DNA from 4 places in the Proteiniborus sp. MB09-C3 genome. Region 4 is predicted to be linked to each of the others. Evidence: predicted binding sites of a transcription regulator. Region 4 holds the regulator's gene; each other region holds the start of a gene.
What was found. The regulator LexA, encoded in region 4, represses DNA repair genes until DNA is damaged. The targets are predictions, from matches to a motif close to CNAACANNTGTTNG.
Positions count from the first base shown of each region.

Region 1: uvrB (excinuclease ABC subunit UvrB) is a predicted target of LexA. The motif match lies at 4,606-4,619, and genes of this name have one in related genera.
Region 2: QO263_RS08920 (DNA polymerase IV) is a predicted target of LexA. The motif match lies at 4,271-4,284, and genes of this name have one in related genera.
Region 3: QO263_RS00995 (putative DNA modification/repair radical SAM protein) is a predicted target of LexA. The motif match lies at 3,253-3,266, and genes of this name have one in related genera.

Region 1 covers NZ_CP127161.1:1,480,453-1,486,364, reverse strand. Annotated here, with positions in the region: gene uvrA (excinuclease ABC subunit UvrA) at 1-2,536, opposite strand, end outside; gene uvrB (excinuclease ABC subunit UvrB) at 2,565-4,538, opposite strand; gene QO263_RS07145 (hypothetical protein) at 4,759-5,912, shown strand, end outside.
Region 2 covers NZ_CP127161.1:1,856,285-1,862,196, reverse strand. Annotated here, with positions in the region: gene QO263_RS08935 (FAD:protein FMN transferase) at 1-920, shown strand, start outside; gene QO263_RS08930 (hypothetical protein) at 1,500-2,306, shown strand; gene QO263_RS08925 (protein-glutamine gamma-glutamyltransferase) at 2,303-3,073, shown strand; gene QO263_RS08920 (DNA polymerase IV) at 3,148-4,218, opposite strand; gene QO263_RS08915 (cation-translocating P-type ATPase) at 4,427-5,912, opposite strand, start outside.
Region 3 covers NZ_CP127161.1:201,106-207,017, reverse strand. Annotated here, with positions in the region: gene eutH (ethanolamine utilization protein EutH) at 1-271, shown strand, start outside; gene QO263_RS01005 (metallopeptidase TldD-related protein) at 400-1,629, opposite strand; gene QO263_RS01000 (TldD/PmbA family protein) at 1,641-2,978, opposite strand; gene QO263_RS00995 (putative DNA modification/repair radical SAM protein) at 3,320-4,627, shown strand; gene QO263_RS00990 (TIGR03915 family putative DNA repair protein) at 4,629-5,375, shown strand; gene QO263_RS00985 (aminopeptidase P family protein) at 5,584-5,912, shown strand, end outside.
Region 4 covers NZ_CP127161.1:2,525,336-2,531,247, reverse strand. Annotated here, with positions in the region: gene mutL (DNA mismatch repair endonuclease MutL) at 1-664, shown strand, start outside; gene miaA (tRNA (adenosine(37)-N6)-dimethylallyltransferase MiaA) at 679-1,623, shown strand; gene hfq (RNA chaperone Hfq) at 1,697-1,948, shown strand; gene QO263_RS12320 (methionine gamma-lyase family protein) at 2,094-3,407, shown strand; gene lexA (transcriptional repressor LexA) at 3,423-4,046, opposite strand; gene QO263_RS12310 (LysM peptidoglycan-binding domain-containing protein) at 4,202-4,501, shown strand; gene QO263_RS12305 (tyrosine recombinase XerC) at 4,617-5,573, opposite strand.

The DNA.
Region 1 (5,912 bases), 1.0 Mb from region 4:
TCTTGCTAAGCTCTGTAGCTAGCTTAACTCTCTGTGCCTCTCCACCTGAAAGCTGTGTTGACGGCTGGCCAAGCTTTATATAGCCTAAGCCTACTTCATACATAGTCTCTATCTTCCTCTTTATACTTGGTATGCTGTCGAAAAAGTCCATAGCTTCCTCTACAGTCATATCTAATATATCTGATATGGTTTTTCCTTTATATTTTACCTGTAAAGTTTCTCTATTATATCTCTTGCCTTTACATACCTCACACGGAACATATACATCTGGAAGGAAATGCATCTCTATTTTTAGTATACCATCTCCCTTGCAGGCTTCACATCTTCCTCCCTTTACGTTAAAGCTAAATCTTCCTTTACTATAACCTCTGGTCTTAGCCTCTGGAGTCATGGCAAATATATCCCTAATTTGATCAAAAACTCCTGTATAAGTTGCAGGGTTCGACCTTGGAGTCCTTCCTATAGGCGATTGGTCAATGTCAATAATCTTGTCTATATGTTGAGTTCCAAGAATTGCCTTGTGTTTTCCAGGTCTGTTTTTAGAATTGTGCAACTCCTGTGCTAAGCTTTTGTATAGTATTTCGTTAACTAAAGTACTTTTACCAGAGCCTGACACTCCGGTTATAGAAGTAAATACTCCTAAAGGAATCTTTACATCTATATTCTTTAAATTGTTTTCTGCTGCACCTATTATTTCAACCCATTTTCCATTTGGCTTTCTTCTCTTCTTAGGAATTTCTATTTTCTTTTTACCGCTTAAATATTGTCCAGTAATAGATTCTTCACAATTTTTAATATCATCAAGAGTTCCCTCTGCTATTACATATCCACCATGAACGCCTGCACCTGGTCCTATATCTACTATATGGTCAGCACAATACATAGTATCTTCGTCATGCTCTACTACTATCAATGTATTCCCTAAATCTGTAAGATTTCGAAGGGTTTTTAATAGCCTATCATTATCTCTTTGATGCAATCCAATACTAGGCTCATCTAGTACATAAAGAACTCCAACTAGACTTGAACCAATTTGAGTTGCCAGTCTAATTCTCTGTGATTCTCCACCAGAAAGAGTTCCTGCATTTCTTGATAATGTAAGATAGTCTAACCCCACATCCACAAGAAACCTTAGCCTTTCTCTTATTTCCTTTAATACTTGATGAGCAATCTTTTCTTGCATTTCAGTAAGCTTTAGATCATTAATAAATTCTATTGCTTGTCTAACTGACATATTAGTATATTCAGAGATGTTAAGTCCTCCAACTGTTACTGCAAGAGCCTCTGGTTTTAGTCTAGCTCCACCACAGTCAGGACATGGAATAATACTCATAAAGCCTTCTATTTTATCTCTCATATAATCAGAGTTTGTTTCTCCATATCTTCTCTCTAGATTAGGAATTACTCCTTCAAAGGGTGCCTTATAGGTTCTCCATCCACCAAATCTGCTATCAAATTCAAACTCTACTTCTCTTCCATCCGTTCCATAAAGTATATCATCTATTAGTCCCTTAGGAGCATCTCCAATAGGGGCATCTAGACTAAATCCATGATAGTCCGCTATAGCCTTGAACATTTTAAAGTAATATGTGTCATCAGATGTATTAGAATAAGGTGCTATAGCTCCTTGGTTAATCGATATATTTTTATTAGGAATAATTAGTTCAGGGTCTATTTTCATATAACTTCCTAAGCCATTACAGGTTGGACACATTCCAAAAGGACTGTTAAATGAAAATACTCTTGGTGCTAATTCGTCTATTCCTATTCCACAGTCTGGACATGAAAGCTTTTGACTAAAAAGCAACTCTTCTTTCTCCATTACATCTACTATTACAAGTCCGTCGGAAAGCTTTAGGGCAGTCTCAAGAGAATCTGTCAGTCTCTGCTCTATTCCTTCCTTCACTATTATTCTATCTACTATTACCTCTATGGAATGCTTTTTATTTTTCTCTAGTTTTATGTCATCGGTTATTTCCATCACTTCTCCATCTACTCTAACCCTGACAAAGCCTTCCTTTCTTATTCCTTCCAGTACTTTTTGATGCTCTCCCTTACGTCCTCTGACAATTGGCGAAAGTAGTTGAATCTTGGTTTTCTCCTCAAGGGATAATATTTGATCTACCATTTGGTCAATAGTTTGGGAAGAAATCTCCTTTCCACATTTATAGCAATGTGGTGTACCTACCCTAGCATATAAAAGTCTTAAATAGTCATAAATCTCTGTTACCGTTCCAACTGTAGATCTTGGATTTTTGCTCGTTGTCTTTTGATCTATTGATATAGCAGGTGATAACCCTTCTATATATTCTACATCTGGCTTTTCCATTTGCCCTAAAAACTGCCTAGCATAAGCAGAAAGGCTTTCTACATATCTTCGTTGTCCTTCTGCGTATATGGTGTCAAATGCAAGAGAGGATTTCCCAGAACCACTTAGTCCTGTTAGTACAATGAATTTATTTCTTGGGAGTTCTATACTGATATTCTTTAGATTATGTTCTTTGGCTCCTCTTATTATTATTTTGTCCTTTAACATGTTTGCACCTCGTCTTTTATCTGAGTATTTATATTTTCTTTTTCAACTCGCTGATTTTATCTCTTAATTCTGCAGCTCTCTCAAACTGTAGATTTTCGGCAGCCTCAAACATTTCAATTTCAAGGTTTTTCATAAGAGCCGTTAGTTCATCTCTGTTCATTTCTTTTTCACTATCATATCCATATCTTTCATGGTCTTCTGCAACCTTTGTAGCCTCTATAACATCTCTAATTCCTTTTTTAATTGTTTGAGGAATAATATTGTGTTCTTTGTTATGTCCAATTTGTAAATATCTTCTTCTATTAGTTTCGTCAATAGCCTTTCTCATTGAGTTTGTAATGCTGTCCGCATACATTATAACCTTACCCTCTGAATTTCTAGCTGCTCTTCCGATTGTCTGTACCATTGATGTTTCAGATCTTAAAAATCCTTCTTTATCTGCATCTAATATGGCAACTAAAGAAACTTCGGGTAAATCTAGACCTTCTCTTAACAGGTTAATTCCTACTAAAACATCGAATTTACCTACTCTAAGATCTCTTATTATTTCCATTCTTTCAATCGTCTTAATATCTGAATGCAAATAAGTAACCTTTATTCCTATTTCTTTAAAATAATTGGTCAAATCCTCTGACATCTTTTTAGTTAAAGTAGTTACTAAAACTCTTTCATTTTTAGCTGCTCTACTATTTATCTCTTTAACTAGATTATCTATCTGATTCTTTGTGGACCTAACTTCAACTTCTGGATCTAGCAGTCCTGTAGGTCTGATAATTTGCTCCACAATCTGTTGAGAATGCTCCAGCTCATAAGGTCCGGGAGTAGCACTTACATATACAGCCTGATTTATATGCTTCTCAAATTCATCAAATTGAAGAGGTCTATTATCTAGTGCAGATGGAAGCCTAAATCCATAATCCACCAATGTAGTCTTTCTAGACTTATCTCCTGCATACATTCCTCTAATCTGAGGAATGGTTACATGAGATTCATCAATGAATATAAGGAAATCATCTGGAAAATAGTCTAATAATGTATATGGTTTGCTTCCAGGCGGCCTAGCACTAATATGTCTTGAATAGTTTTCTATTCCCTGGCAGAATCCCATTTCTCTTAGCATTTCGATGTCATACATTGTCCTTTGCTTTAATCTTTGAGCTTCAAGAAGCTTATCCTCCATTGCCAATTCCTTTAGTCTCTCTTCTAGCTCTTCTTCAATGCTTTTTATTGCCCTTTCAATTTTCTCAGGACTTGTAGCGTAGTGAGAGGCAGGAAATATGGAGATATGGCTTCTTGTCCCAATGATTTCTCCTGTTAGGGCATTAACTTCAGTTAATCTTTCTACTTCGTCTCCAAACAATTCAACTCTAATAGCATTTTCATTTGAAGATGCAGGGAATATCTCTACTACATCTCCTCTAACCCTAAAGGTTCCCCTTACAAAGTTAATATCATTTCTTTCATACTGTATATCCACAAGCTTTCTTATTATCTCATCTCTATCCTTTATCATGCCTGGTCTTAATGACAAAACCAGATTTTCATAATCAATAGGGTCTCCTAATCCGTATATACAGGATACACTGGCTACTATTATTACATCTCTTCTTTCAAATAAAGCAGCAGTAGCAGAGTGCCTTAGTTTATCTATTTCATCATTTATCGATGCATCTTTTTCAATATATGTGTCAGTATGGGGTACATAAGCTTCAGGTTGGTAATAATCATAATAGCTCACAAAATATTCTACAGCATTATCAGGAAAAAACTCCTTGAATTCACTTGTAAGCTGGGCTGCTAATGTTTTATTGTGGGCTATTACAAGAGTTGGTTTTTGAGTTTTTTCAATAATATTTGCCATAGTGAAGGTTTTTCCAGATCCTGTTACACCTAGAAGTGTTTGATGCATAAGGTTGCTGTTTATTCCATAAACTAACTTTTCAATGGCTTTTGGCTGATCGCCAGTAGGTTTAAATTCAGATTTTATTTTAAATTTATTCACAATATCACCTCAATTAGTGATAATAATAATATATATCACAAAAAATATTTACAAGATAGTATGTCTTGGAACATTTGTTCGTTTTAATTATATATTTTGTCTCTATATAAGTCAATATACGAAAAAAATATTGTGTATTTAAAAAGATTTTTATTTATTTAGGCAGGTTATTCAATTTTAGTGTGGAATATATAATTGTAGTGCTGGGAGGGAATTTTCAATGAAGAAGCAGATATTATATTTATCAATGGTATTAGCGTTGACAGCTTGCACAGCTAAGAATGATGTATCATCAACTGACTCAAGCATTTCTACTGCTGTTGAAACAAATATTGACTATAAGGTAGATAAAACTATTTTATCAAAGGGTTTTCAATCTATTATGCCAAATGTAGAGGTTCTTGGAAAAGAACGAGGTAGATTTTTCTTGGTAAATTTAGGAGTCGTAGAATGCTCAATGGCTAGCATTGATAGCATATCCAGAGTGAATAATGAAATAAATATATTCACATCAATAAAAAGGGATTGGGGAAAAACAGATATAGTAGTTCCACAGTTTACACTTGAAATTATGGATATAGAGGATTCAGACTTAAATGATTTAAAATTTAATATAGTGCCTACTAATTATACTCCTATTGAGTTGAAATTTGACAAGTCACAAGTTCTTAATAAGATATTTACTCAATTAAAATACACTAACAATACTATGCCAAGTGTAAGCCTTATTAAAGAAAATGACAAATACATATGGAATATAAAACTAAATAATACTTTTGTAAAGGACAATCCAAGCAGTCCTATATATATGCTTAAAGCAAAGGTAGACTCAAATAACGGTGAACTCATTGAAGCAAAGCCAATCCTATTATCAGACACAATAGATAAAGGAAAAATATTAGATTTTGCTAAGGATAATCTAATAGCCTATGTTCAGAAAGAATCTGTAGAAAATTCTGATACAGAAAATATCTGGCTATATGATATCAATAGTTTAGAAAAACAAAAAGTATATTCTACGCATAATTATGTCTATTCAGCTAAGTTTAGTCCTGATTTTAAAAAGCTAGCAGTTATCGAACATAATGGTAAGCTTTCGGATCTGTATATTGTAGACTTAGACAGCAAACTAATACAAAAGATTACTCCAATGGATTATAAGCACACTTGGAATATTGAATGGAAGGATAATAATCTACTTTATGGAGTAAATAATGACGAGGATAACAAATCATCACTAATATTATTTGATATAGAAAAAAATGAACAAGAGGTTCTTTTTAACGTAGGAGTAAATGTTACCAGCTTTGATGCTTATGATGATATATTTGCGTTTGTTGAAAAAAATGATAATAAAGATGTGTCAAATATCTA
Region 2 (5,912 bases), 670 kb from region 4:
ATGTAGATAAAATTCACAAAAGGTTTCGAGAGCTTCATAATCTGTATGATATATATGACAGCTATGAGGGAATAAACAATATTAAAACTATTAATGACAATGCAGGTATAAAGCCAGTTAAAGTAGACAAGGAGATAATAGATCTTATTCTTTTTTCTAAGGATTGGTATAAGCGTACAGATGGGAAGACAAATATAGCCATGGGGCCTGTTCTTCGTATATGGAGCCGCTACCGAGAAGAAGCAGAATACGACCCTGAAAATGCTAAAATACCTCCTATGGAGGAACTATTGGAAGCCAATAATTACACAGACATAGATAAAGTAATAATTGATACAGAAAAAAGTACAGTATATCTAGAAGATAAAAAAATGAATCTAGACGTAGGAGCCGTTGCAAAAGGCTTCGCTACAGAAATTGTTGCAAAGGAAATTATGGCTGAGGGCTTTGAATCTGGAATGATAAGTGCAGGAGGAAATGTACGTGTCTTAGGAAAGCCTCTTGATGGCATTCGTGAACGCTGGGGGATAGGAATACAAGACCCTAAGAAGTTTATTTTTTCTGATGACTCAGAATTACTAGACACTATTTTTATCAATAACTCTTCCGTAGTAACTAGTGGTGATTATCAAAGATATTATGTTGTTGATGATAAAATTATCCATCACTTAATTGACTCTCAAACTCTTATGCCGGGAGAATATTTCCGCTCTGTTACAGTAGTCACAGAGGATTCTGGATTAGCAGATTTTTTGTCTACTACAGTATTTCTAATGCCCTATGAAAAAGGTCGCAAATTAGTAGATAGCCTTGATGGAGTAGAAGCCATATGGGTTACAAAGGATGGAACTGTAGAAGCTACTGAAGGAATGAAAAAAATTATGAAAAGTAATGGTGCCTCCGGTGCCAATCCTAATTAAAGAAAATAGATAGTGGAATATTCCATTATCTATTTTTTGTTTCTTATCTTGATTCTATATTGTTTTTCAAATATATATTCAAAATATGTCATGCTCCATATTCATCATATTATTTGCTCCTCAAACATAATATTTTTATATGACAATTTTCTAACACTTGTAAATATGAGATTTGAATAAAAGATAAAAATGAAAAGCGTTTAATTATTTGCTATAGATTTTATCTATAGTTATTTAATGTAATATTATATTTATCTATAATATGGTCAAACTACTAATAAGGAGGTGATATCATGTCATTTTCTGCTGGCCAAGAATACATCATTATCAACCGTAATACTGGCGAAGTAAACTTCTGAATACCTGACGAAAAAGGCTTTTTCTCAAAGTGAACTGAAAAGCCATCTGCAGTTGGCAGATAATAAAACCTGAAACAAGGCATTATACTAAGAAAATGGCTATTGGAATATTTTAATAGCCATTTTTGTTTTTTTGCTAAGTCTAACTAAGGACACAATTGCCATATAAACAATACTATATAATATATCCCCTATTATCATAAAAAAAGGAGATGTTTATATGGAGGATTTAAGCTTAATACAAAAGACGGCTATGACATTTATTAAAGAATTCATTTCAGGCATTAATAGCATGTCAAGCAATGAAAGCCTATCAGTTAATAATGTACAGCTATCTTATTCTGCTTTGAAATGGATATTGGAATCTAGAAGTACAATTGAAATTCCAGAAGATCAACTTGATGAAGTATTAGATAAAACTGCAATATTACTGGCAGTTATATATAAGGATAAGGAAAATCTACCTACAATAGCAGATTTAATATTTGAAAGACACAGAAAATGCTGCTTTAATCACGACTTAATATGGGCTTTTTTTGAATCATGTGACATCAATAGTCTATATTTAATAGCAAATAAGCTATTATCTGCAGAACCAAAGGATGTAACGATGGCTCGTGAGCTCTTAGACTTTATACCTGAAATGAATAGTGCTGAATTTTTAAGTAACGAACAGCTATATTCATATTTTGTTAATTGGTTTGAGGAGAATAGTTTGTTTTTGCATTATACTGGTGAAAGCTATAACCTGACAAGTAATCCCATTCCTTATGAGGTAATATTAGAAGCTAAATATCTATGTAAACCTGTATCTGTCAATACAGGTCATTTCATGCAAAACTTAACTAATAAAGAACATATGCTGCTAAGTGAATTTAACAAGCTTGACTACAATACACAAAATCTTCTCTCACAATTTTCATACAGAATGCACCATATGAATAAGAACTGGTGGAATATATGGATAACCTATCCAATCCCCTATCAAATCATGTATGCAAATACTGGGATAGGAGGGACACAATGATTAGGATTTCAGGACGTCCAGTTACTCCCGAAAATATTAGTAATCAATATTCATTAAACAGTATTCAAAGAGATATAATCACCACAATGAGTTCCAGCAACGGAATATACGATTATGAATCCTTGAGTCAGCTTAAATTTGAACTGGATTTACGTATGAGTATAATTAATGCTGCTAGACAGCTCAATAATAGCAATTTCTCATTTAGAGTATTCAAAAAATCCTTTTGTAATACAGATTATTGGACTCGTACCAATGAAGGTGGTTTTCTGTTAAAAAGCAATGTGAAGCCTAGTGATGCAATAAATGATATATTTGTAAATGGACGTAAATATGGCACAGAATGTGCTACAGCAATGGTCATAATCTTTTATAAGGCAGTACTGGATTCATACCCCGAAGAACTTTTTAATACAATGTTTTCAAGTATACATCTAATGAATTGGCACTATATTAACAAAAACCTTGATATTGGCTATTATTCTGATGAAGTTGATTACTTTCCCGGAGACTGTAGATATTTTAAAAATCCTGATGTAAATCCTCTAACTCCAGAATGGCAAGGCGAAAATACTATTGATTTAGGCGATGGAACCTATTATGGTCATGGAATAGGAATATCTTCTGCAAATGGAATAATCAGGGCTCTAAATAGAAATAGAAAAGTAGGTGCAACAAGATCTGCTTATTTGATGGATTCGGCAACTCGTCCAGGTTTTAAATATCTGTATTCTAGGTATTATAGCTTCACACATTCTACGAATTGAATTTCTCCACTTCCACTATATTATAAAACTAATATAAAAAGCTTGCCTGAGTTCTATAAGCTCATGCAAGCTTTTTAAAAATCAAACAATGAAAGCTGCTCTAGCTTTAAGGTTTCTAGATTTGATGCCGTTAGACCTATTAGCCTAATATCTTGATCTATTTCTATTTCATATAATAGATTGGCAGCAACTTCAAAAATATCATCAAAGCTATTAATGTAGTTATTTAAAGTCTTGCTCTTAGTTCGAGTTCTAAAGCTTATATCTTTAATCTTTAAGGTTATGGTCTTAGCTTGCAGATTTTTCATTTCTAAAGAAGATTCTAAATCAATGGAAAAATTCCGCAAAAAATCTTTTAAAACTTCTTTATCCTTTGTATAATCAGAGAAGGTGCTTTCTGTCCCTATAGATTTTCTTTCACGAGTTATATTGATTTTTCTAGAATCTATACCACGAATCCTATTATATATCTCACTGCCAGCCTTTCCAAAAAATTCTATTAAAAATTCCTCTGATAGCCTCATTAAATCTTCAACTGTATAGATGCCTATATTGTTTAGCTTTTTAGTAGATTTTGCCCCTATTCCATATACAGATTTAACAGGAAGCGGAAGCAAAATATCTGGTATCATATCCTCTGTTATTATCTTCATCCCATTAGGCTTATTCCAGTCAGATGCAAGCTTAGCTAAAAATTTGTTATACGAAATACCTATAGATATAGTTAATCCAGTAGATTCCATTACCTTCCATTTTATTTCCTCGGCAATTTTTATAGGATTAGTATTGATATTTGATACATCTATGTATGCCTCATCAATGGATAAAGGCTCTACTAAATCGGTAACCTTGTATAATATATCAAAAACCTGTCTAGAAACCTCTTTGTACCTCTCCATTCTTACAGGTAAAAAACATCCTTTCGGGCATTTCTGTTTTGCCATAAAAATAGGCATAGCAGAATGTATTCCATATTTTCTGGCAGGGTAATTGGCAGTAGTTACAATTCCATGATTACTCATGCCGCCTACAATAATAGGCAGTCCTTTCAGATTTGGATTGTCATGTTCTTCAACAGATGCATAAAAAGCATCCATATCTACATGAATAATACTTAGTTGTTTTGATTGAATTACATCTTGCAAAGGATATATTGATATCACCCCTTTACCTAGATAGTACTACTTACATTATACCCGAACTCATGTTCCGTGTAAATGTTTGAATTTTAACCTGAATTCTAACCTAAATATAAAACAATCTGCATCAAAGCTTCAAAAAATAACAGCTCATTTCATATAGAAACGAACTGTTATTAAATCTATTTTATGTAATGCTTTAAAATATACATTATTATGATGCCTTCTCCTTTAATCTCATAAACGCTTTAATTATTTCATTTACTATTAATGGAACTAAGGCAAATATTATAACTAATCCCCAGTCTCCTAAGCTTAGATTATGCACTTCGAATACATTTGCAAAGAATGGCACTGAAATAACACCAAACTGTAGAATAAATCCTATAATTATAGCACCTATTAGGTACATGTTAGAGAATAAGCCTATTTGAAATATTGACTTAGTTGAGTTTCTCATTGTTAATGAATAAAATAACTGTGAAGCTGCTAACACAACAAATGACATAGTTCTAGCATAAGTTAGTACATTTTCAGGTATATTCTCTGATCCCAAGCTATATCCATGTTCACTTAATCCAAAGTAAAAAGCTGCCAATGTAAGTATTCCTATTAGTGTTCCTCCAATAACAGCCCTAACTCCTGCTCCTTCAGCAAAAAAGCTTTCCTTAGGATCCCTTGGTTTCTTTTTCATTACATCCTTATCTCCAGGGTCAACGCCAAGTGCAATCGCTGGAAAAGTATCAGTTATTAGATTTATCCATAATATTTGTGGAGCTAGAAGCGGAACTGGCCAACGGAATAAGATGGAAGCCAGCACTGTAATAACTTCTCCTAGATTACATGATAAAAGAAATATTACAGCCTTCTTAATATTATTATAAATGTTTCTGCCTTCTTCTATAGCATGAACAATGGTAGTAAAATTGTCATCTGTAAGTATCATGTCACTAGCACCCTTAGAAACATCTGTACCAGTTATACCCATGGCAACACCTATATCCGCATATTTTAATGAGGGTGCATCATTTACACCATCACCAGTCATTGACACTATATTTCCGTGAGATTTATATGCCTTGACTATCTTTACCTTGTGTTCTGGTGAAACCCTAGCAAATACTCTATAATCATTAATTCTTTTTGAAAACTCCTCATCTGATAGCTCATCTATTTCAGCACCTGTCAAGCTCTGTTCTATAGAATCTGCAATTCCAAGTTCCTTAGCAATTGCAACAGCTGTATTTCTGTGGTCTCCAGTTATCATTACAGGAGTAATACCTGCGATCTTTGCATCTCTTATAGAATCCTTAACCTCAATTCTTGGAGGATCTATCATTCCCACTAACCCTATGATAGTTAAATCTTTTTCCATATCCTCAGGACTTATTATATCAGTTGTATCTTTAAAAGCTGCACCCAGTACCCTAAGCGCATCATCTGACATTTCCTCTGCTACTTTTAAGTACTTTGTTTTCATTTCTTCAGTTAATTGAACTACCTTACCATCTACAAGGGCATGAGTCGAAATCTTTAATATATTATCAATAGCCCCTTTTGTATGAACTCTAAAGCCATCTTCTTCTTTGTTTAAGGTTGACATTAGCTTTCTACCTGAATCAAATGGTTTTTCTGCAATTCTTTTATGCTTTAAGTTTAATTCCCTTTTTGTAAGCTTATATTTATCTCCTAATACTACT
Region 3 (5,912 bases), 1.6 Mb from region 4:
TAATAATGTTCCTGCATTTTTAATGATGAAAGACATGGACGATAGAGGAAAGGTAATATGTTCAGCATTTGCTGTAAGTGGTGCATTTACATTTGGAGGACAGCTTGGATTTGTGGCTGGCATCGAAAAAACAGTCATAGTTCCTTTTATTGTTTCAAAGCTATTAGCAGGCATAAGTGCTGTTATATTGGCCATAGCTATTACTAGAAATTTTAATGAACATAGCAAATCTACTTATGCTAAAGGCCAGATAAATCTAGATTCCATGTAGTCCATGCTTAGCTTTTCATGGAGAGTCATTGAAATTCAACGTTTAGAAATTAAATAAAGTCAAAGCTACTGCATTAAATCAATAAATATGCAATAACTTTGACATTTATTTTTTATGATTTTATCCAGCTATATATAATTCACATCTAAATTAAATGCTAAGGCATTTTGTCCTAAGAAGGATTTATCTTCTGAACGGCCGATAAAGTCATCTCCAAACATTGTATAAACCTCACCTGAAATAGTAAGCTCAGGAAGCCTGCCTATTAGTTTTTCACCATCAGTTAAGAAAGCTAATTGGACAGGTGTACCAAATACTCCTTCTGCTGTAAAATCTCCGCCAGAAGCTATGAGAACTGCTACTGCCAACTGACCATTTAAAAGTTCCTTTAAGGTTTTACCACCTGATGCTATCTTAAAGTTTCTAGCGGCTAGTGAAGGTACCTTGTCATAATCTGCTGCGGCACTTCCCGTTAGAGGTAAATTAAATTGAGCAGCAGTCTTTTTATCTGTGTACGGGCTGATTATTTTTCCATTTTCAATTAGAGCATATCTGTAATTTTTGTTTACCACACCCTCTGCATCGAAAAATACATACCCTGTCATGTCTTCTTCTTCCGCACTTTGATATAGTGTAAAGTCTTCACTAAACTTTTTCTCTCCAATAGAATCTTTAAATAAAGAGGCGCCTGTACCTACCTTGTAACCGTTTAATTCTTCTATTATCTTTTTAAGTGGTAGATAATCATTTGCCATAAATACTACAGGCTGCTTTCCTTCCACAGGTAGTTTAACTTGATTTCCACATGCTGTCAATGTTTCTCTAACTATATCTAATGTTTTTTCTTTGCTATATTCTCTATCTGTTAAAAATACAAAAGCATCAAAAACGTTTAAAGATGATTTTTCTTTTATGATAAGTTCTATTGATATAAACCTATCTTTATGGGTTAAATCTAGGCCCTTATTGTTGGATAGTCTAATATCCATTTCTTGAATGGAAATATTATTTGAGAAAATAAAATCAGGAAATTCATTTTTAAATATTCTTAGAAGTTCTTCTACTTCCTTTACAAAATCCTCATCAGAAAGAACTTCTTTTCTATAATCTACTTCCTCAGCATGGTTGCTTGAAGGCTCATAAGGATATGGAATTTGAAGCTTTAGATTTTCCACAGCCCTTTTTTCTAGCTCTACTTCATCAGCTTTACCTACAGCTCCTGCAACTCCTATGTACCCATCTTGATAAATCCTCAAGCCTGTTTTAGTCATGTCTTTTTTTCTTATGGATTTTATTTCTGTTTGAACGATATTTATAGTGATTTCTTTTTCATTGCTAATATATTTTTCCTTTATCACGACTACACCCCCTATTGTACCGTCATATTATTAACTCTTATATAAGGTCCACCCATACCGACTGGAAGAGGAAATTGCTCCATTTTTCCGCAGCCTCCTAAGGATGAAGAAAATACTTCTATTTCCTTTGAAATTCCGTCTATATTATGAAGAGTTTCCATCACATTTCCGCTAACGACTGCTATATTTACAGGTTCTGCTATTTTCCCATCTCTAATCATATAAGAAATACTAGGTGCAATAGTGAATGTAGACATACCAGAGCCATGATTAACCTCCTCCACTAATATACCTTCCTTTACTTCCGAGATAAGCTCTTCTTTAGTTTTATTTCCAGCTTCAATGTATGTATTAGTCATTCTGACTATTGGCTCAAATTCAAAATTTAATGCTCTAGCATTGCCTGTAGGATTTTCCTTAAGAGACTCTGCTGTAGCACTGCTATGAAGTCTACCTGAAAGAATTCCATTTTTAATCAGATAGGTCTTATTAGATTTAGTTCCTTCATCGTCAAATGGTACAAAGCCGCTGCCTAAAAGGCTTCCAGTATCTACAATGGACAAATTATCTGCTCCAACTTTTTTGCCAATGGTCCATTCCTTCATCATAGCTTCGTCTCCAACCATGAAATCTGCCTCACTTTTGTGCCCAAAGCTTTCATGGGTAAATACTCCTGTAGCTATAGGTGCAAATATAACAGTATATTTTCCAGGAGTTATTGGCTTAGCGGTTTTAGTATATTCAATATCTCTAGCTAATGTATTCTCTAGCTTCTCTCCAAATGCTTTAAGCTCATTAAAATCTGTAGTTGTCTTATCACAGCCACCATTTAAGGTTTTACCTTCTATATTCAATGAATATCTATATACTATTGCACAGGTTTGGTAATTAAATTTTAAATTAGCTCCCTTGCTAGAATAAAATTCCTTTGTGGTTTTGCGATCTATATATACAGCTCTCCACATTTTTATCTCTTCCTTATTCTCTACGAAAGGAAAATATGATTTTAAAAGCTCTAGTTTTTCTTTCTGACTTACATTCAAGATGTCATTTTCCTTAAATTGAAGGAATTCCCCTTTATTGACCTCAAATTTTTTCACAACTGGATTATCCATTATATATTCATTTTCATTAGCCATAAGTGCCAGCTTATTTATTTCTTCCTGTATATTATCTATGTCTGTTGTAGAGCTATAGTACCATCTTTTACCGTCAAAGATTCGAATAAATCCCCCCCTGCGATTTCTCTTTAAATTTTGCATTAGATCTCCGTTTTGATAAGTGATTTCACTTACAGAAGCATCCTCCAATCTAACATCTGTGTAAAGATTTTTTGGAAAAGTGTACATGTAATACCCCCTAACATTTTGTATTTTTACTTTAAATATGCATTTAATTATCCATATTAAGCCTAATATATAGTTTGGCTCATAAATTATATATATTAATAACACAGGATAATATGCTCTTGACTTCATACTACTATCAAAAATTAATAATGTCAAGTTGAAATTTAATAAAATTAATAAATATTTTAAAAATATTAATAAATACGTAGGGCGTTTTTTAATATCCCCATTAAAAAACAGGAATCACGCAGAAATAAAAAAGCAAAAAAATACACGAACATATGTTTGCAAACGTTAAAATTAGTGGTAAAATATAGATAACAAACACTTGGAGTGATACTATGGAAATACTTAATAAACTAAAAATATTATCAGACGCCGCGAAGTATGATGTGTCTTGTTCTTCTAGTGGCAGCAATAGGAAAGGGAAAAAAGGAGAGTTGGGAAGCACTAGCCAATGTGGAATATGTCACAGTTGGGCAGATGACGGAAGGTGCATATCGCTATTAAAAATACTTTTTACTAATCACTGTATATACGACTGTGTTTATTGCGTAAACAGGGCTTCAAACGATGTTCCTAGGGCGGCCTTTACACCTGATGAGGTGGCAGATTTGACTATAAACTTTTATAAGAGAAATTATATAGAAGGACTTTTTTTAAGCTCTGCTGTATATAAGAGCCCAAATTATACTATGGAGCTTTTAACCAGTACAGTTAAAAGGCTTAGGGAAGAGCATAGATTCAATGGATATATTCATCTGAAGGCAATACCGGGAGCAGATAAAGCTTTAATAGAAAAAGCAGGTATGTATGCTGATAGAATGAGTGTAAACATTGAACTGCCCTCTAACGATGGATTAAAGCTGCTTGCGCCACAAAAAAAGAAGGATGCTATTATTAAGCCTATGAATTTTATAAATTCAAGAATACATCAATCTGTAGAAGAGAGACAGAAATTTAAGTATTCTCAGAGCTTTGTCCCCGCCGGGCAAACTACTCAGCTCATTGTAGGTGCTACTGAAGATAGTGATTTAAAGATACTCAGGCTTTCAGAGGCATTATATAAGGGATTTAAACTAAAAAGGGTGTATTATTCAGCCTTTATGCCAGTATCAAAGCATCCTAATCTTCCAGTCCTTGCTTCACCGCCATTAGTTAGAGAAAATAGGCTTTATCAAGCCGACTGGCTCTTAAGATTTTATGGCTACAATGCTGCCGAGATTCTCAGTGATGAAAAGCCTGATTTTGACTTAGCACTTGATCCTAAGTGTGATTGGGCATTGAGAAACATTGAATTGTTTCCTGTTGAGATTAATAAGGCAGAATACTACCTGTTGTTAAGAGTCCCAGGTATTGGAGTAACGTCTGCTAGGAGAATAATTGCAGCGAGAAAGTTTGGGGCATTAGGCTTTAGGGATTTGAAAAAGCTAGGAATAGTGTTGAAGAGAGCTAGATACTTTATAACCTGTAATGGAAAACATTATGGCATCAAAAGCATGGATTCTTCTGCCATAAGAAATAGCATGCTATTTAGTCTCAATAGTAAGGACTTTGGAGAAAAGGGCGAACAGCTTTCTTTGTTTTCTGTATATCCTCAGCTATTACCAGCAAATGATATTGTTTCAACAATAACGGGGGAATTTTAAAATGTTATATTACATATATGACGGAAGCTTTGACGGATTATTGACTGCCATATACGAAGCCTATTATAGAAGAGAAATACCAGATGAAATATTATCAGAGGACAGTCCTCAGCAAAGCCTTCTTGTTGAAAAAGTACATATTGAAACAGATTTAGAGAAATCTAAAAAAGTCTACTCATCAATAAAGACAAAGATTTCAGAATATACACTTAAAAATTGCTTTTATGTATTTCTATCAGAAAGACCTGATAGAGGAACTGCAATTTATAGGTATTTAAGACTGGGATGGAAAGTTGGAAGGGGAATAGATCAAAATCTAAAAAATGATTCAGTTCTAACAGTGCATAAGATTCGCCAACAAGTAAGCAAAGAGGTGCATTTAATGCTTGGATTCATTAGATTTAGTCATCTAAGTAATGGAGTATATTACTCTCAGATAGAGCCGGATAATGATATAGTAGGTCTTATGGCTCCTCATTTTGCGGAAAGATTATCTGATGAATGCTGGATTATTCATGACGTAAGGAGAAATATAGGAGTAATGTATAATAAAAAAGAGTGGATAATGAGAGACTTAAACATTTCTGGAGAGATTAGCTTTCAAGAAGAGGAAGAAGACTATCAAAAGCTGTGGAAGGAATATTTTAATACTATTGCAATAAGGAATAAAATAAATCCAAAGCTGCAAAGGCAGCATATGCCAAAAAGGTATTGGAAGCATTTGATTGAAAAGCAAACTGAAATATAGATATATTTTATAATAATATGATATATTATAATAAAGTGAAGGTTAATCGATGGTAGGTCAAAGGCAATGAGAATCAGCCCTATTGTAGTTTTATGATAGGAGCGTCCGTTAGGACCAAATTTGCACGACCATAGAGAGTGAACAAATTTGTGCTTCGAAACTGCATATATTAACTACATCAAAAAGCTTATTTAAGGGAGGAATTCATGTGCTAGTAAATGAAAAGCTTCAAGCTCTTAGGGAGCTAATGAAGGAAAAAGGAATGAATGCTTATGTAATACCTAGCTTTGATGCTCATCAAAGTGAATATGTGCCAGAACATTGGAAATCAAGAGCATGGATATCTGGTTTTACAGGCTCAGCAGGTACGGTAGTAGTGACATTAGATAAAGCTGGACTATGGACTGATGGAAGATATTTCATACAAGCAGAGAGAGAGCTTAAAGGAACAGGTATTAAGCTTTTTAAAATGAGACAGCCAGGTGTACCCACATATTCAGAATGGGTTGCAGATGTGCTTAAAGAAGGAGATTGCTT
Region 4 (5,912 bases):
TGATATGATAAGAGTTCTAGATTATAGCATAAGCGAATCTCCTGAAATGAGCTATGAAAATAAAATAGAGGCTAAAATCAATCCTATACCTGATCTTAACATAATTGGCAATCTATTTGATACCTATATTATGGCTGAAGATAGAGTAGGGAAAGAGCTATATATTATTGACCAGCATGCCGCTCATGAAAGAATAATGTATGAGAAGATAAAAACTCAATTAGAATCGGATGAAGTCTATAAGCAACAATTATTGACACCATTAGTTATTAATATTTCCCATGGGGAAATGCAATTAATAAAAGAAAATATTGATTTATTTGATAGGATTGGCTTTGACATTGATGATTTTGGCCTCAATTCTATTGTCATAAGAAGTGTTCCGCTAGTATTTGGTGTTCCAGATACAAGAAACTTATTCTTAGACATTTTAGATAATTTAAAGGATAGGATTAGTAGTAGCTATGAGATGAGGCTTGACAAAATAATGAAGCTGGCTTGCTCAAGTGCAATAAAGGCTGGACATAATATAAAAAAGATAGAGATTGACACTTTATTAAATGATTTAAGAAATGCAGACCAACCTTATACATGCCCTCATGGAAGACCAATAATAATAAAGATATCAAAATACGAACTAGAAAAGAGATTTAAAAGAGTATAGCAAAGGATGATTTTATGGGAGACAAAAAGCCACCACTTATAATAATAGCTGGACCAACTGCTGTCGGGAAAACTAGTGTATCCATAGAAGTGGCAAAGAATATAAATGGAGAAATTATTTCTGCTGATTCTATGCAAATATATAAATACATGGATATCGGAACTGCTAAAATTTCTAAAACAGAGATGAATGGTATTGAGCATTATCTAATAGATGAAATCTATCCTGATGACAGTTTTTCTGTTTCAGATTTTCAATCTAAAGCCACCGAATACATAGCCTTAATTCGTGATAGAGGAAAACTCCCTATTGTAGTAGGAGGTACTGGGTTATATATTAATTCATTAGTTTATGACCTAGATTTTACTCAAGCTATTTCTAATTGGGAACTAAGAAGCAAATACATTGAAAAAGCAAAGCAATATGGCAACCAATGTATTTATGAAGAACTCAAGGAATTAGATATTGAATCTGCTAATAGAATTCATATAAATGATACCAAAAGAATTATTCGTGCTTTAGAAATATACCATGAGACGGGAAAACCTATGTCTTACTTTTACAAGGACTTTAGAAAAGAGAATGATAAATATAATATTATATTTATTGGACTCACTATGGATAGGGATAAGTTATATGAAAGAATAAACAGACGTGTGGATATTATGATAGAATCGGGACTGATTGAAGAGGTAAAAAAATTATTGAATATGGGTTATTCTGAAGACCTTGTATCTATGCAGGGCTTAGGATATAAGGAAATAATTCAGTATTTAAAGGGTAACTATAGCCTTGATGAGTCCATAGAAATTCTTAAAAGGGATTCTAGAAGATATGCCAAAAGACAATTAACTTGGTTTAGAAGAGATAAAAATATTGAATGGATTAATATTCATGACTTTGACAATAGTAATAAATTAATTGATTGCGTAGTTAAAAATATAAAGGAGAAATTATAATAAAGTTGAATATATCTTTATTACTTATTTATTACTTTTAAAATTATCTAAAAAATTTTATGAGGGAGGGACAATTGTGAAGACTACAATGAATTTACAAGATGTTTTTTTAAACAAAGTGAGAAAAGAAAATATTACTATTACTATTTTTCTACTTAACGGTTATCAGTTAAAAGGTCAAGTAAAAGGATTTGATAATTATACCATAGTATTAGATTGCGATGGTAAACAAAATCTTATATACAAGCATGCAATATCTACTATTGTACCAGGTAAAACCATAAGCTTTATGAATAAAGGAAATAATACCGATAGCTTTGAATAATAATATTGAAGCTAAAAATCATAGAGATTACATAATGAGGCCTTTTAAGTGCAAAAGTTACTTAAAAGGTTTTATTATGTAAAACTAATTGAAACTAAGAAATTCATGTGTTACAATACATAAGATAATACTAATAGAAGGTGATATATTGAATCAGTATACTATAAATATATTATGTAAACAGTTTGACATAAGTAATGAAGTTATTAATTATGTAGAATCCAAGGAAAAGATACTTAGAGAGAAATATTTTAGTAAAATCGAAGCAGCTAAAGAATATAATCAATATAAAATTATACATGCAATGCAGAAAGCTAGACTTAATGCAACTCATTTTAATTGGACTACTGGTTATGGGTATGATGACGTTGGAAGAGAAAAGGTAGAAGAAATCTACTCATATGTTTTTGGTACAGAAGATGCCTTAGTAAGACCAACTATTGTTTCAGGAACTCATGCGATTACGCTTACTTTGTCTGGAATTCTTAGACCTGGAGATGAGCTTATTGCAATTAGTGGCAGTCCTTATGATACACTGCAAAAAGTAATTGGTGTAAAGGGTAATGAAAAGGGTACATTCATTGAATACGGGATAAAATACAAAGAAGTTCCTCTTACTGCAGATGGAAAAATTGATATTGAGAAATCACTAGCTTCAATAACAGATAGTACTAAAATAGTTATGATTCAAAGATCAACTGGATATAGTGATAGAAAAGCTTTAACAATAGACGAAATAAGTGAAGCTATAGAAAAAGTTAAAGCATTTAATAATAATCTGATTATTATGGTAGATAACTGTTACGGAGAATTTATCGAAATAGATGAGCCTACAAATGTAGGAGCAGATATTATGGCAGGATCACTCATAAAAAATCCTGGAGGAGGTATGTCCTTATCTGGAGGTTATGTTGTTGGAAGAAAAGATTTAATAGAACTAGTAGCCAATAGAAGTACGGCACCTGGCATAGGTAAAGAATGCGGATTGACCTTTGGAACAACTAGAAATACTCTGCAAGGTTTGTTTTTAGCTCCTATGATAGTTGGAGAAGCACTTAAGGGTGCTTTATTAAATGCGCTAGTTTATAAGGATTTAGGTTTCAGAGTTGTGCCAGATACAGATGATAAAAGAAGTGATATAATTCAGGGAATAGAATTTAAGTCGAGGGAAAAGGTAATCAAGTTTTGTCAAGGAATACAAAGCGCCTCACCAGTGGACTCTTATGTATCGCCTGAACCTTGGGACATGCCTGGATATGAAGATGAAGTAATAATGGCAGCAGGTGCGTTTGTACAAGGTTCCTCAATAGAACTAAGCGCAGATGGTCCTATGAGAGAACCATTCTTTGCATATTATCAAGGTGGTTTAACCTATAGCCATTGTAAGCTTGGTGCTATGATGAGCTTAAATAACTTATATAAGAACAATATGATAGAAAAAGAAAAGCTGACTTTTTAGTCAGCTTTTCTTTTTCTATTTAATTCTACGGTAGACACCAGTTACTTTTCCTAAGATTGTGACATCCTTAGTGATAATAGGCTCCATAAATTGATTTTCTGGTTGTAATCGGATATAATCCTTTTCTTTAAAAAATCTCTTAATAGTTGCTTCTTCTTCTAAAAGTGCGACTACTATGTCACCATTATTTGCAGTATTTTGTTGTCTTATAAGTACTAGATCTCCATCAAGGATACCTGCTTCTATCATGCTTTCTCCTCTTACCTTAAGCATAAAAACAGAATCATTTTCTACGAAGTGAATAGGTAAGGGGAAGGTATCTTCTATGTTTTCAATTGCTAGAATTGGTTCTCCTGCTGTAACTTTTCCTACAATGGGGACGTTTACGATTTCTCTCCTTGGAAACGGAATGATATTATCGGTTTTATCTAAAATTTCGATTGCCCTAGGTTTGGTAGGATCTCTTCTTAAATAACCCTTTTTTTCTAATTTCTCAAGATGGGCATGAACAGTAGAAGTGGATTTTAATTCTACTGCTTTACAAATTTCCCTTACTGCAGGAGGATAGCCTTTAGAAAAAATCTCCTTTTTAATGAATTCAAGTATTTTTAACTGTACTGACGATAAATCCTCATACATATTGGCACCCCTCAATAAAGTATTTGCTGTTATTATAACATATAAAAAGACAAATGGCAAACATTCGTTCGTTTCTTTAAAAAAACTATTGACAAGGAACATATGTTCCTATTATAATTGAATTAACGAACAAATGTTCCTTTGGAGGTATTGTTATGGGAAAACGAATAAGAATTGCAAACAAAAGAAGATTTACAATTTTTTTATCAACTATATTTATTATTACAACCATTATATTTAATGGTATATTAAGACTCAACTTGGTTTATGGTTCGGATAATGGTAATTATGCTGAAATGGCCATAGTATCCGGAGATACGCTATGGGAAATAGCCAAAAGAAATAATCCTTATAATCAGGATGTTAGAAAAATAGTCTATGAAATAATGAAAATAAATAACATGAAATCTGCCAGCATAAAGGCAGGCAGTGTAATAAAAATTCCTACATATTGATTGTAATATTAAAAATAAATAATAGCTATAAAGAGATAGACCATTATATGAAGTTGAGTATGGTCTATTTCTTTATATGATAAGAGTTATAAAGAGCACTATGGATTTTAGGTGTCTAAGAACGAGTTTTTTTAGAAAGAGGATTGCTTTTGACGGCTTTTCTTAATCTATCATCATCAATATGAGTATAGATTTGAGTAGTAGATACATTTTCATGGCCTAATATTTGCTGCAAAGCTCTAATGTCTACATTACCATACTTATACATAAGTGTAGCTGCAGTATGCCTTAGCTTGTGAGTTGAATACATTTCAACATCTAATCCAGCATCTTTTATATATTTTTTCACGAGATATTGAACCGTTTTATTGCTTATTCTATTTTTCCTATTGCTTAAAAACAAAGCATTTGGCGTTTTAACTCCTTCTGTAGGCCTTACTTCGAGATAGTCGTTAATAGCCTGTAAGCATGCTTCATTTAGGTAAATAGTACGTTCTTTATTTCCTTTGCCCACTACAGTTAGAGTATCACCTTTAATCCTATCAATATCTATACTAACTAACTCTGATAATCTTAAACCACAGTTTAAGAAAAGTGTAATAATAGCATAATCTCTTTCTTTAAATGTTCCCTCAATAGAATCTAGTAGGTTTTCAGCCTCTTGAAGAGAAAGATAAACAGGATGTCTAGTACTGGTCTTTGGTGACTCTAGATCTATTGCAGGATTCTCATTAATAACCTTAATTTTTGTGTGCAAATATTTAAAGAAGGATCTAATACTGGCGACTTTACGAGCTTTAGCGTAATTTTGGTTATTGCGATCCTTATCAACGAAAGAAATAAAAGCATATAAATCTTGCAAGGTCACTTTTCTAATAATGGTTTCATCAATATCCGATATATCAATTTCATCAAAAGGTGCATTTTTATCAACTAGCTTATATCTAAGCTTCAAAAACCTAAATAGAGTTCGTAAGTCGAAAAAGTACTCCTTAGCAGTATTTTCGGATTTTCCTTTGATGGTTTCTATGTAGTTTAAAAAATCTTCTAATATTATTGGTGAATTATCCATTTTTCCACTCCTTATTATACAAAATATACATTTTGTATAATAATATTCTACGTTTTTTCAGTAAATCCTTCTTTAAAATGATAAATATTTTTATTTAATTTGCTTTACTTTTCTATGCAATTTATAAAAATAAAATAATTAACATTGCAATATTATTTTTAAACTCAATTTTGTAGATTTATGATTAAAAATGCTGCTATATTTTGCTTTTCAATTGAAAATATCAATTATTCATGCTGAAAAACTTTTTTGAACTAATTTATCAAAAATTAGCGTTTTAAATCGATTTTAAGCATAATTTGATATGCTTTGATATAAAACTATTATACAATCAAAATA